Regions from separate parts of the Dietzia sp. IBK-p2-16D genome, predicted to be linked through region 3. Evidence: predicted binding sites of a transcription regulator. Region 3 holds the regulator's gene; each other region holds the start of a gene.

Region 1 (4,625 bases), 560 kb from region 3:
CCCCATGGGACAGGTGTGCGACCTGGACGGGCGCGTCCTCGGCCAGCGCGGCCTGTACGTGGTCGACGGCGCGCTCATCCCCGGTACCACCGCCGCGTGTAATCCGTCGCTGACCATCGCCGCGATCGCCGAGCGCGCGCTGGACCGGATCGTGCGGCAGGACGTGGGCGCCGTTTTCTAGGCACGGCATCCGGCGGCGTCCGCGATACTGGAGACGTGCGGTCCCGCGATTCCATTCTCGAAGCCACCCGTGACGTCATCGGTCGGGCCGGTTTCGGGGGTGTCACGATCGCCGCGGTGGCCAAGCAGGCCGAGGTCAGCCGCCAGACCGTCTACTCCATCTTCGGCACCCGCGAGGACCTGGTCTCGCAGGCCGTTTCCGAGCGGCTCACCATGCTCACCGGCGCGTTCACCGATGTGCTCGACACGGCGACCACGCCGCTGGAGTTGATCGTGGAGATCGTGGTGGTGGGCCGCCACTGCATCCTCGACGACCCCCTGCTGCGGGCACTCACGCTGGGCGGCGGTTCGAACCCCATCTTCGATCCCGGCTCTGCCGAGCGGGCCCGAGAGTACGCGGTCGCGCTGCTCTCCCCCGCCGCCGACCGGTTCCCGACACTGGCCGGCCGGCTCGAACTGATCGCGGAAGTGGGCGTGCACGTCGGCTGGTCGGTGTTGTGCCTGGACTCGCTCGACGCCCGCTCCGACCAGGACCTCCGCGCCTTCCTCACCGCCTGGCTGGGCCCGCTGATCGGGACGGTCGGGGTATGAGCGACGTTCTGGTCCTGTGGGACCTCGACCTCACCCTCCTCGACCCGGCCGGATTCGGCACCCGCATGATCGCGCCTGCGCTCGCCGACCTCCTCGGCCGTCACCCCGTCATGGGCGCCTCGTTCGCCGGGCGGACCGACCGCGCCATCCTCACCGACCTGCTGGAGATCAACGGGATGACCGGGTACGACGACGAGGTGGTCATGGCTCTCATGGACGCCGTGGCCGAGCGGTGCGAAACGTTCGGGGACGATCTCCTCGCCGGCGGTGGCGGTCCCCTGCCCGGCGCCCACGACGCGGTCGCCGCCCTGGCCGCGGACCCGCGGGTGCACCAGGGGATCGTGACCGGCAACATGCGCCGGACCGCGCTGCTCAAGCTGCGGGTGTGCGGGTTCGACGGGTTGCCCGACCCGTGCCTCGGCGCGTTCGGTGATCACCACGCGGACCGCGCCCACCTCGTCCGCGACGCCCTCGCCGCCGCCCGGGCGCGCGGTGTGGACGTGTCCCCCGGGCGGTCGGTGGTCGTGGGCGATCACGTCCACGACGTCCGAGGCGCGCTCGACGCGGGTGCCGTCTGCGTGGCGATCGCCACGGGCCGGGTCTCCGCCGACGATCTCCACGCCGCCGGCGCCCACTCCGTCCTGCCGGATCTCACGGACCCCGACGCCCTGCTTGCCGCGATCCGCGCCTTGGTCTGAACCGCGGTGCCGTCTGAACCGCGGTGCCGTCTGAACCGCGGTGCCGTCTGACCTGATGCGCCCTGAACGGGGCATCCAGGGCACCGCAGGTCACGACCATGCGGACGCCGCCCGGGCCCGCGGGCTGCCGGTGTCCATCGAGCGCCCGGTCGCGGTCGCACGCCGTGCTGCCGTGCCTCACCGACACCGCCGCGCTGCTGGCTACTGTCCACGCCTCGTCTGAACCGCGGTGCCGTCTGACCTGGGGTGCCCTGGACGGGGCATCCAGGGCACCGCAGGTCACGGCCGTGACAGCCGCTTCTTCCGACCATGTCGTACCTCGAACATACAGTCGAACCATGAGCGCAACGGACACCGCCCACTCGCCGTTCGTGACCCCGCCGGGATTCACGACCGTGGCGACCCCCGCCACCGACGTCGTCGTGCCCGAGGCCTTCAGCCGATGGGACCCCGGACAGCGACGCGGTTATCTCGCCCAACGGGCGATCAACGCTGCCGAAGGCCGCACCGTCGCCTATGCGTACGACTGCGTATCCAGGTCCTCCCAGAACGACCAACGACGCGATCCCCTGGACACGGCGGCGACCATGGTGAGTGCCTCGATGGCCCTGTCCCGCCGCGGGGCATTTCGGCTGGTGGCCACCGCCATCGAACTGACCGAGCGACTGCCGCTCACCGCGACCTTGCTGACGACCGGGTGGATCGGTGTCGACGCAGCCCACGCCATCGCCGAGGAGACCGCCCTGGTCGAGGACCATCTCATGCCGGAACTCGACCGCCGCATCAGCGAGGGACTCGCACCGACGAGGCGCCGAACCCACCCGCCCAGGATCGGACCTCTGCGCAAGATGCTCAGTAAGCACGTCGCGAGCTGTGACCCCGTGGGAGCGGACGCCCGCGCACAGCAGGCGCGCCGAGAGCAGAACGTGAAGATGACGCCGGTCACGGGCGATCTCGCGCTGCTCACCGCGACCCTCTCGGCCGTCGACGGCCTGGAGATCACCGAGCGCATCGACGCCCTGGTCCGAACCGCCGCCTCAGACGATCCCCGGTCTATCGGGCAACTCCGGGCCGCCGGCCTCCTCGCCCTGAGCCGCGGCTGGGCATCTTTGCCCGACCCCGACGGGCACCACCCCACGGACCCGGACGCGATGTCCGCGGCCCGCCGGGTCGTGATCCACGCCTACGACGACGGAGACGCGGACTTCCGGGGACTTTTCGTGGCCGGTTATGGCCCCGTCAGCCGCTTCACGTCCGACGAGCTGCAGCGATTCGCCAGGCGGAGGCTCGACGCCATCGACACGCTCGCAGACCCGGACGGCGAGGCCTCCCGCCGGTACAGCCCCTCGGAGGCACTGGCCCGCTTCTGTCGGGGCCGCGACGGCACCTGCGTCTTTCCCGGTTGCCAGACCCCGGCGGACAAGACCGACCTCGACCACATCATCCCCTTCGACCACGAGGATCCCCAGCGCGGCGGCTACACCACCAGCGACGACCTCGGCAGCATCTGCCGCACCCACCATCGCCTCAAGACCGATGGCATCTGGGCCTACTACCGGAGCGCTGACGGGGACTACGTGTGGATTCATGGTCCGAACCATCCCGACAGGAACCCCGGGACACGCGTCATCACCACCCCCACCGGCCCATTGGCGGAGTTCAGCGCACCGCGACACCCCGAACGCTCCCGGCTTCAGAAGGAGGCGGCCGAAGCCGGCAGAACCGGAGACGGCATCGCCGGATCGCAGCGCCAAACACACACCCGGCAACGTCGCGCTTCCGAACGGAGGTACCTGCGCGCCCAGGCGGAACAGCGACTACACGCTGCCGAGCGCGAGCAGGGGTCGCAGTCGGCAGCCTAGACTGCTCGCTCGGGGATGGCTGGCCGGGTGGCTCAGCCCTCGATCTGCTCGCCCAGTTCCATCCAGCGTTCCTCGAGAGTGTCCTTTTCTGCCGACACGTCCTTGAGCTCGCGGTCCAGGGCGGCCAGCTTCTCGGTGTCCATCGCCCCTTCCGAGACGTCGGCCATGGCCTTGTGGAGTTCGGCTTCGCGCTTGTCGAGTTTGCCCATCTGCCGCTCGATCTTCGACATCTCCTTGGTCAGTGCCCGCTCTTCGGCGGCGGAGAGCGCGGGAGCCGTGGCACTACCACCCGCCGCGCCAGCCGCAGAACCGCCATCCGTCGAGCCGCCAGCCAAAGCAGACCCGGCGCCCGGAGCGGAGCGCGAGACTTTGCCCGAGTCGCCCGCGGCCCCGGCGACGCGACGGCGCTCGAGGTATTCGTCGATGCCGCGCGGGAGGTTGGTGAGTCGGCCGTCGCCGAACAGCGCCCACACCGAGTCACAGATGCGCTCGACCAGATAGCGGTCGTGGGAGATGACGACCATCGTGCCGGGCCAGCCGTCGAGCAGGTCCTCGAGTTGGCGCAGCGTGTCGATGTCGAGGTCGTTGGTGGGCTCGTCGAGCAGCAGGACGTTGGGCTCGGCCATGAGGACGCGCGTGAGCTGCAGCCGCCGCCGCTCACCACCGGACAGGTCGCCGACGGGCGTGCGCTGCCGGGCCGGCGAGAAGCCGAGCCGCTCGGCCAGCTGGGAGGCGGTGAGCTCGTCCTTGCCGAACGCCACCCGGGCTGCGACGTCCTCGATCGCCTCGAGCACCCGCTGGTCCAGCGGCAGGTCGTCGAGTTCCTGGCGCAGCCACCCGATCCGGATGGTCTTGCCCTCCTTGCGTCTGCCCGCGGCGAGCGGGGCCTCGCCGGCGAGGGCGCGCAGGAGCGTGGTCTTGCCGGAGCCGTTGACGCCGACCAGACCGACGCGCTCGCCGGGCGCCAGTCGCCAGGTGAGGTCCTCGACGAGGGTGCGGCCGTCGGGGGCGTCGAGGCGCACGTCCTCGAGCTCGATGACAACTTTCCCCAGGCGCCGTGCGGCGAAGCTCGACAGCTGTAGCGAGTCGCGGGGCGGCGGCACGTCCTTGATGAGCGCCTCGGCGGCCTCGATGCGGTACCGCGGCTTGGAGGTGCGCGCCGGGGCGCCGCGGCGCAGCCACGCGAGCTCCTTGCGCATGAGGTTCTGACGACGCGACTCGGTGGCCGCGGCCTGGCGGTCGCGCTCGGCGCGCGCGAATACCCAGTCGTTGTAGCCGCCCTCGTACTGCTCGA
Region 2 (4,625 bases), on a different contig from region 3:
GCGAAGTGGGACTTCACCCTCCTCAGTGGGGGCCTGCCGCAGCCACCGACCCAGCACACGGTGTGGCGGTGCTTCGCCCACCCCGGCTTCGCACTGCACACCGGCTGCGGCTGGGACTCGGTCGAGGTGGCCGACGACGGGGCCGGCGGTACCGAACTCGCGATCGACACCCCCGGCGGCCGTTTCCACGCCGATGTGGTGATCGCCGCGACCGGGTACGAGGTCGATCTGCGACTGCGGCCGGAACTCGCTGAGTTCGTCGACGACATCGCCCTGTGGGCCGACGTGCACGACTACGCCTCCGACCACCCGGCAGGCCGCAACCCCTACCTCGGCCCGGGTTTCGAGTTCACCGAACGCCGACCGGGCTCCGCGCCCTGGGTGGCCCGGTTGCACCACTTCTCGACCGGCGCGCGCACGTCCATGGGCGTCACCGGCAACCAGTTGTCCGGCATCTACGGTGGTGTGGGTCGAATCGCGGGGGCGGTCACCACCGCGATCACCCGCGAGAACTGGGACCACCTCGCGGACGACTTCGCGGACTTCGAGTTCCGCGAGGTCCGGTCGATCGGCCCGCACCGCCCCGACGACGGCTGGTACCCGACGAGCCCCCGCTTCTGAGAGGTACCGCATCAGAACGGCGGTTCATCGTCGAGTGCCGAGGACTGCGGCTGGTCCTGCTGCGGCCGGTCGTCCTGCAGGTGGGCGGAACGCGGTGGGCGCCCGGCCCGGTCCTCCTGTCGACGGTGGTGGGCCTGGGCTCGCAGCCTGCTGCGCTCCGCGGCGCGGCGGTGACGCAGGTGGGGGCGCCTGCGCGAGATCGGTGAACCGCCGCCGGTCCTGCCGGCCTCGGCCGCCTCCTGCTGACGCCGGCTGGATTCCGGATGGCGCGGTGCGGCGAGTGCGGCCAGCGGTCCGCCGGGGACCGTCGTGATGCGCGTTCCGGGGTCGGCTTCCGGGTGGTTGGGGCCGTGGAGCCAGACGTAGGTCCCGTCGGTGTCCCGGTAATAGGCCCAGATGCCGTCGGTCTTGAGTCGGTGGTGGAAGCGGCAGAGGGAGCCGAGATCATCGGACGTGGTGTGCCCGCCGCACTCCGGGTTGTCGTGGTCGAACGGGATGATGTGGTCCAGATCGGTCTTCTCCGCGGGCGTCTGGCAACCGGGGAAGACGCAGGTGCCGTCCCGGCCCTTGCAGAAGCGCGACAACGCCTCGGAGGGCGCGTACCGCCGGGCCGCGTCCGATTCGGGGTCCGCGAGGTCGGCCAGTGAGTCGATCCGGCGACGAGCGTTGCGCTCCAGTTGCTCGGCGGTGTGGCCGGTGATCGGCCCGTACCCGGCCAGCGTGAGGCCACGATTGCCCGGACTGCCGTCGTCGTAGGCGTAGATGGTCACCCGCCGGGCGGCAGCCTGCCCGTCCGGATCACCGGGGTGTCCGCCGTCTACGTCGGGCAGGCAGGCCCACCCACGACTCAGCGCCAGGAGGCCCGCTGCTCGCAGCTCACCGAGAGAACGCGGATCGTCCTCGGAGGCGGTGCGCGCCAGGGCGTCGATGCGATCTGCGATCTCGACAGCCGTCTCGGCGGTGAGGTGCGCGGTGATCAGCGCCCTGTCGTCGGCCAGCGGCACCATCTCGACATCCTGGTCCCGCCGCGCCTCCCTCGCCCTGGCGTCGGCCCCGACCGGGTCGCACGCCGAGACGGTCTTGGTGAGCATTTTCCGTAGCGGGCCGAGTCTCGGTGGGTGGGTGCGGCGTCTGGTGGGGGCCAGCGCTTCACTGATCCGCCTGTCGAGCTCGGGCATGAGCTCGTCCGCGACCATCGCGGTCTCCTCCGCGATCGTGTGGGCGGCGAGGATGCCGATCCACCCGGTCGTGAGCAGGGCCGCGGTACGGGGGAGGCGCTCGGTCAACTCGACCGCGGTGGTGACCAGACGCGAGGCGCCGTGCCGGGACAACGCCATCGAGGCGCTGACCATCGAGGCGGCGGTTTCCCACGGGTCCCGGTGGCGGTCGCGCTGTCCTGCGACCCGGACGCAGTCATAGGCGAAGGCGACAGTGCGCCCCTCCGCCGCGTTGATCAGGCGTTGTGCGAGATATCCGCGCTGTTGATGCGGATCCCACCGCGAGTAGGCCTCCGGAACGATCACGTCGACGGCGGGACCCGTCGCTGTGGTGAACCCCTTAGGCGGCACGAACGGGCCGGGGGCATAGGGGACGATCGCAGCATGGGAGGAGGAATCATGGGCGTCGGACTTGGAGGTGCTCGTCATGGTTCGACCATATGTTCTAGGTCTGACACCGCGGGCAGGGAGACCGGATCGAACACGCGAGTGAGTGTGATCCCATTGCGGGGAGATCCCCGGCCTCGTCGTCGTCGCTAATCACCGCGGCGCCCGCTGACCTGCGGTGCCCTGCGCACCCTCCGTAGGGCACCGCAGGTAGAGGGCATGCGTGGTGCGGGCGGTCTCGGGGGAGTGGTGGGTCCGGGTTCTGGTTCGGTGAAGGGTGTGGCGCCGTGGGCGGCGCACGGTCTTGGGTGCTCTGACCTGGGGTGCCCTGCTCGGCCCCCGCAGGGCGCCCCAGGTCGGCGCGCGAGGGAGGGCGCCGGGGCGGGGATGTCCCAGCTGAGGCGGGTGGTCGTGGTGGTCAAGCGCAGGTCGGGCGGCCCGGTGGCGGTCAACCCGGTCGGGCGACGATGAGGCACGCCTCGCCGCCGTCGGGGACGTACCACCGGTGGGGGAGGGTGCCGTTGTACCTCGCGACGTCGCCCGACTCGAGTCGGGTGAGCGAATCGCCGACCTCGAGCAGGACGGTGCCCCGGGTGACGTAGAGCCATTCCTGGCCGGGGTGTTCGAAGAACCGGCCCGGGACGTGGTTGGTCTCCACGAACTCGAGGAACTGCGTGCCCCCCGGGCCTCCGGGCAGGAGTCGGGTGTGACCGCCGACCGTGCCCTCCGCCCGGGTCAGGGTGGCGCCCTCGGTGGAGCGTTGGACGTGGATCGGGTCGCCGGGGCCCGAATCCTGGCCGGCGGGGCCGGTGGCGGTGGGGTCCCCGCCGGCGGTGACCGCGTCGAGGAGGTGGGCCTGGGTGGTGCCGAGGGCGTGGGCGAGACCCTCGAGCGTGGACATGCTGGGCGCCGCCTTACCGCGCTCGATCTGACTGAGGAAGGGCTGCGAGATCCCGGCCTGGTCGGCCACCTCGACGAGCGTCAGTCCGAGTTGGCGGCGGTGGTGCCGGATGCGCGCGCCGAGACGGTCCAGCGAGTCGCCTCGTGCGGTGGTCATGGGGCCTCCCGTGCGGTCTGGGCGGGTCGGGGTCTGGGCGGGTCGGGGTCTGGTGGGGCTATATCCCTGTAGGTAGGCGGGTCGCTGCGGGATCGGCTTGCACCGGAACCGCGCCGGAACAGCGGGGTAATGCCTCCGAAACACGGGGCCACCACACTCGTCTTTATTGATCCGATCAATACCCGGGGTCACTATCCCGCTCCGGGGTCGGATGCACAAGTGCCGCACCCGATCAGAGAGCCCGGGCTGCCGAGAGGAGCCGGGTCGGAGGGTCGGCGGGGAACGCACGAGTCGGCAGAGGAGGGGAACGATGGAACCACGACGAGTCGCGCCGCGGCACGTGGACCGGATCGAGGGGGCGCGCCTGCAGGGCGGCCGGGTGGTCGACGTGGACATCGTCGACGGGGTGGTCGTGGCCGTGACCGATGCGGGGACCACCCCGTTGCGTGGCGGTCCCGCGGGTGGCGCCTCGGTGATCGATGCCCGCGGGTACCTGGTGCTCACCGCGCCCGCCGAGCCGCACGCCCACCTCGACAAGGCGCTGAGCTGGGGAGCGACGCGGCCGCCGGGCTGTGACCTGGGCGCGGCGATCGGTACGTGGAGGGCCTACGCGGCGACGGTGGACGAGGACGAGATCCACGCCCGCGCCCTCGCCGCGGCCCGCAAGCTGGTGGCCAACGGGACGACCGCGGTCCGCAGCCACGTCGACCTGCACGACGACCACGACCCGCTGCGCGGCGTCCGCGCCCTGGTGCGGGTCCGCGATGAACTCGCCGGGGTGATGGACCTGCAGATCGCGGTGATGGTCAACGAGGTCGACCCGGCGGACCGGGCCCGCGCCGCGATCGCGGCCGGCGCCGACCTCATCGGCGGTGCCCCGCACATCTCGACCGACCCGGTCGCCGAGACGCACCGGCTGGTGGACCTCGCCGAGGAACTGGACACCGGCATCGACCTGCACGTGGACGAGTTCCTCGACGGCGACCACGCCATGCTCGAGGTGTTCACCGACCGCGTCGCGTCCTGGCCGGCGGGGCAGATCCGGACGGCCGGGCACTGCTGCCGCATCGGGTCGCTCGACGGGGCGGGCCAGTCCCGTGCGGCCGGCGCGCTGAGCAGGGCGAACGTGGGCGTCGTGACCCTGCCCATCACCAACCTGTACCTGCAGGGCCGTGCCGGCTGCACCTCCGTCCCGCGCGGCCTGCCCCCGGTGCGCGCCCTGCTCGAGACCGACGTGACCGTCGCCGCCGGCGCCGACAACGTGCGCGACCCGTTCAACCCGGTCGGCCGCTCCGACGCCACCGAGACGGCGATGCTGCTGATCGTGGCCGCCCACCTCGACA
Region 3 (4,625 bases):
TCGGCCGGGGTTTCCTCGCCCGACACCCGGCCGACGCACTCCCGCATCTGGAACGACACGTGAGGGCTGTGGGGCTCCGCCTGGAGCTGGCGGAGAAGTCTCCGTCCCGCCACCGGGAACTCACGGTGAGGCTGTCCCGGTCCGAGGCGAGGGTCGACGAGGCGTGCGCCGCGTTGCGAAAGCGCCCGGGTGGGGCCCGGGCCGTTCGCGACCTGCGCTGGATGCTGGCCGAATACCGCGTGGGGCTGTTCGCGCAGACGCTCGGGACCGCCAGATCGGTGTCGGCGGAGCGCATCGAGAAGGCAGTGGCAGCGGCGCTGGCCCCCCGGTCGTCCCGCTGAGGCAGGCCGTCCCCTGGAGCCGGCCGTCGGCCGATCACCCGCCTATGGCGCGCGTCTAGCGACTCGTCCGGCGTTCCCGGAGGGCGATGATCTCGCGTTCGAAGTCATCGGCGGAACTGAACTGCTTGTACACCGAGGCGAAGCGGAGGTAGGCGACCTCGTCCAGGTCCTGTAGCGGGCCCAGGATGGCAAGACCGATCTGATGGGCGGGGACTTCGGACACGCCACCGGCGCGGACGGCGTCCTCGACCTGTTGGGCGAGGCGGCGCAGGGCGTCCTCGTCGACCGCTCGTCCCTGGCACGCACGCCGGACTCCGCGCACCACCTTGTCCCGGCTGAACGCCTCCGTGACCCCGTTGCGTTTGAGAACAGTCAGAAGCGGCGTCTCGAGAGTCGTGAACCGGTGGCCGCACCTCGGACATTCCCGGCGACGCCGGATCGCCTGCCCCTCGTCGACCGATCGTGAATCGATCACGCGGGAGTCCTCGTGGTGGCATGTCGGGCAGTACATTCCCGTGGGGCCCTTCGTCGACCGGACTTCACGCGTCCCGGCTCGTGCCTGACGGGATGCGGGGATGGCAGTACACCGTCCCCGACTCATTCTAGGAGGCCCGACGACCGGTCATGCGTAGGCGGGCCCGCCGAGATACGCCACGGCGAAGAGCAGGATCACTCCGAACGCGATCCCGCAGGCCAGGAGCGCCCACGTAGGAACGTCGTCGACGACGCCGCTGGCCACAGGAGGCTCGATATGGCAGGCGCGCACGCCCTCGGCCGACGCCGGGCGGACGAGCACGCGGCGACCCGGTGCCACAGACGTGACGCCGAGGGGGCGGCCGGGCACCCTCGGCCGGACGACGGTGTCGACACGTGCCGACGCCGCCGCGGGACGGCTGCCCTCCGGTCGAACCGCGGGGCGACGGTGGACGCGACCGGGCTGTGCGCTGCCCTTACCCGGGGAACTCTGTGGGGTGCCGGGACGATCGACGCCCGCGGACCGCCCGCGATGGTCGCCGGGGCAGACCTCGCTCCACCGCACGGTCGGACGTGCGTGTGACTGCAACTCCGTAACGGTCATGGTGACTCCCTACTCGATACGGTGTGCGAGTGGTGTTCGCACACCCGTATGTATGTGTCAGTACATCTGTTCGAATCCGAACTCTCCTAGAGTTGTATCACGCGACTCCGACACAGTCACCATTCCGGGCCCGATTATTTCGAACACCTGTGTGGCGCGACGTTCGCATGGGCGATAGGGTGTACACAGATACAGACGTCGAACATCCATTCGCCGAAGGGACCACACGAGATGCCGAAGCCCGACTTCGAGTCGCTGACGGACCGACAGAAGAGCGTTCTCCTCCACATCCACGACACCGTCAAGGAGCGCGGCTATCCGCCGAGCATCCGGGAGATCGGCGACGCGGTCGGGTTGCAGTCCACCTCGTCGGTGGCTCATCAGTTGCGGACTCTCGAGAAGAAGGGTTTCCTGACCCGGGACCCGCACAAGCCGCGCGCGGTGGACGTGCACGGGGTTCCCGGGCAGAAGTCGCGCGGGCGTCGTTCGCCGACGCCCGAGCCCCAGCGGCCCGGCGGCGCCTCCGAGCCCGTCTACGTCCCCGTGCTCGGCCGGATCGCCGCCGGCGGTCCGATCCTCGCCGAACAGGCCGTCGAGGAGATCTTCCCGCTGCCCGCGGACCTCGTGGGATCCGGCGACCTGTTCATGCTCAAGGTCGTCGGGGAATCGATGATCGACGCGGCGATCTGCGACGGCGACTTCGTGGTGGTCCGGCGGCAGAACGTCGCGGACAACGGTGAGATCGTCGCGGCGATGATCGACGGGGAGGCGACGGTCAAGACCTTCCGCAACGACGCGAGCGGAGTCTGGCTGCTACCTCACAATCCGTCGTTCAGTCCCATCCCGGGAGAGCACGCGACGATCCTCGGCAAGGTGGTGACGGTGTTCCGGAAGCTCTGAACTCCGGACTCGAACGGCGCGCCGCCCGTCCCCGGTGGGGGTCAGGCGGCGCCGTCGTGTGAGCCGTCGGCGGCGAACTCGTCGAGTTCACCCGCCACTGAGGCGGGCAGTCGGACGATGACCCGGGTTCCGTTTTCGGTGTGCTCCTCCTCGACCACCGCGCCCTCGGCGTGGACCCGTGACACCACGTCCCCACGGGAGTACGGGATCTCCAGGGTGACCTCGGTGTCCCCGGAAGCGACGATCTGGGTGATCCGCTCGAGCAGCTCGTCGACGCCCTGACCGGTGACGGCCGAGACGAACACGGCGTCGGGTAGCGCGTGGTGCAACTCGGTGAGTACGACGGGATCCGCGGCGTCCACCTTGTTGATCACCAGCAGCTCACGAGGTCGCTCGGCGTTCTGCTCCTCCACCACCTCGTTGATCACCTTGCGCACCGCCTCGATCTGGCGGAGCGGAAAGGCATCCGAGCCGTCCACCACATGGAGGAGAAGTTCGGAGTCGACGACCTCCTCCAGTGTGGAACGGAAGGCCTCGACCAACTGGGTCGGAAGATGACGAACGAACCCCACGGTGTCGGTGAAGACGACCGCGCGGCCGTCAGGCAGCTCGGCCTTCCGGGTGGTCGGGTCGAGCGTGGCGAACAAGGCGTTCTGGACCAGTACCCCGGCACCGGTTATCCGATTGAGAAGACTGGACTTTCCGGCGTTGGTGTATCCGGCGATCGCTATCGAGGGCACGGGCGTGGCACGGCGACGGTGCCGTTTGGTGTCGCGGGCCTGTTTCATCCCCTTGATGTCGCGCCGCAGACGTGCCATCCGTTCGCGGATCCGACGCCGGTCGGTCTCGATCTTGGTCTCACCCGGACCTCGGAGACCCACGCCGCCGTTGCTGCCGGCACGCCCGCCGGCCTGACGGGACAACGACTCGCCCCAGCCGCGGAGGCGGGGAAGCATGTACTCCATCTGGGCGAGAGTCACCTGGGCCTTGCCCTCGCGGCTGGTGGCGTGCTGCGCGAAGATGTCGAGGATCAGGGCGGTGCGGTCGATGACCTTGACGTTGACCGCCTTCTCCAGCGCGAGCAACTGTCCCGGGGTGAGTTCACCGTCGCAGATGACGGTGTCGGCGCCGGTCGCGGCGATCACGTCCTTGAGGACACTGACCTTGCCCGACCCGATGTACGTCGCGGCGTCGGGCTTGTCGCGTCGCTGGATGAGCGCATCGCACACCTCTGATCCCGCGGTCTCGGCCAGCTGGGCGAGTTCGGCCATCGCGGCGTCGGCCTGGGCGGCGGAGCCCTCCGTCCAGACACCCACGAGCACGACCCGTTCGAGTCTGAGCTGGCGGTACTCGGCGTCGTTGACGTCCTGGAGTTCGGTGGACAGCCCCGCCACCCGGCGCATCGAGGATCTCTCCTCGAGCTGGAACTCACCGATGGATGGATCGAGGTCGCGTGTCGGCCGATCAGCGGCCGTGTAATCAGTAGTCATTCGCGTTCATCTTCTCACACCGGGGCCCCTGGTGTCCTGTGTGGAGCGGTGTGCTAACGCCTACGACGATATCGGCCGTGGGCGACGAGGGCCGACGGTCCGATGAGGGAGGATCCACCCTCTCGTAGAGCGACCGCGAGTTCGCCGCCCGGGACCGCGACGACGACGTCTCCCGACGCCTCCCCCGCGTCGGCCAGTGCGGCCACCGCGGTCGCCACGATCCCGGTGCCGCAGGACATGGTCTCCCCGGCACCGCGCTCATGGACACGCATCGAGACCCGGCCGTCCACCATCGGGGTGGCGATCTCCACGTTGACCCCGTCGGGGAAGAAGTCCCTGTCGAACACCGGGCTCTGCTCCACCCGCAACGCGGCGAGGTCCGCCGCTCCCAGACCCGGGACCACGCAGGCCAGATGCGGATTGCCCATGTCGACGGCCAGTCCCGCGAAGGTGCGGCCCGCGATCTCCGCCGAGGACAGCCCGAGCAGTCGCGGCTCCCCCATGTCCACCCGCACCACGGCATCATCGCCCGAGTAGGAGATGACCTCGGCTGGGCGGGCGCCGGCCCGCGTGCCCACGGGGATCGAACCCGCCTCCGCCCGTCCGGTCCCGACGAGCGCGTGGGCGAAGACCCGGACCCCGTTCCCGCACATCTCCGCGATCGAGCCGTCCGCGTTGCGGTAGTCCATGAACCAGTCCGCCCGGTCGACACCGTCGGGCAGGGAAGCCAGCACCCCCCGGTCGACGAGGGCGCCGGCGGTGGCGATCCTGAGCACGCCGTCCGCGCCGATACCACCGCGCCGGTCGCACAGCGCA

Evidence for each region. Region 3 encodes LexA, which represses DNA repair genes until DNA is damaged. Its sites were predicted from a motif close to CGAACANNTGTTCG; they were not measured.
Region 1: a site for LexA is predicted at 1,790-1,803, ahead of AC3DE3_RS04040 (HNH endonuclease signature motif containing protein). Genes of this name have one in related genera too.
Region 2: a site for LexA is predicted at 2,272-2,285, ahead of AC3DE3_RS15865 (HNH endonuclease signature motif containing protein). Genes of this name have one in related genera too.

Annotation. Positions count from the first base shown of each region.
Region 1 is NZ_JBYMTL010000001.1:871,625-876,249, forward strand. Features, by position in the region: gene AC3DE3_RS04025 (GMC oxidoreductase) at 1-181, shown strand, start outside; gene AC3DE3_RS04030 (TetR/AcrR family transcriptional regulator) at 217-771, shown strand; gene AC3DE3_RS04035 (HAD hydrolase-like protein) at 768-1,469, shown strand; gene AC3DE3_RS04040 (HNH endonuclease signature motif containing protein) at 1,808-3,331, shown strand; gene AC3DE3_RS04045 (ABC-F family ATP-binding cassette domain-containing protein) at 3,364-4,625, opposite strand, start outside.
Region 2 is NZ_JBYMTL010000008.1:64,646-69,270, forward strand. Features, by position in the region: gene AC3DE3_RS15860 (SidA/IucD/PvdA family monooxygenase) at 1-621, shown strand, start outside; gene AC3DE3_RS15865 (HNH endonuclease signature motif containing protein) at 633-2,267, opposite strand; gene AC3DE3_RS15870 (helix-turn-helix domain-containing protein) at 2,674-3,282, opposite strand; gene AC3DE3_RS15875 (amidohydrolase family protein) at 3,593-4,625, shown strand, end outside.
Region 3 is NZ_JBYMTL010000001.1:310,536-315,160, forward strand. Features, by position in the region: gene hrpA (ATP-dependent RNA helicase HrpA) at 1-341, shown strand, start outside; gene nrdR (transcriptional regulator NrdR) at 397-852, opposite strand; gene lexA (transcriptional repressor LexA) at 1,651-2,319, shown strand; gene hflX (GTPase HflX) at 2,361-3,809, opposite strand; gene dapF (diaminopimelate epimerase) at 3,863-4,625, opposite strand, start outside.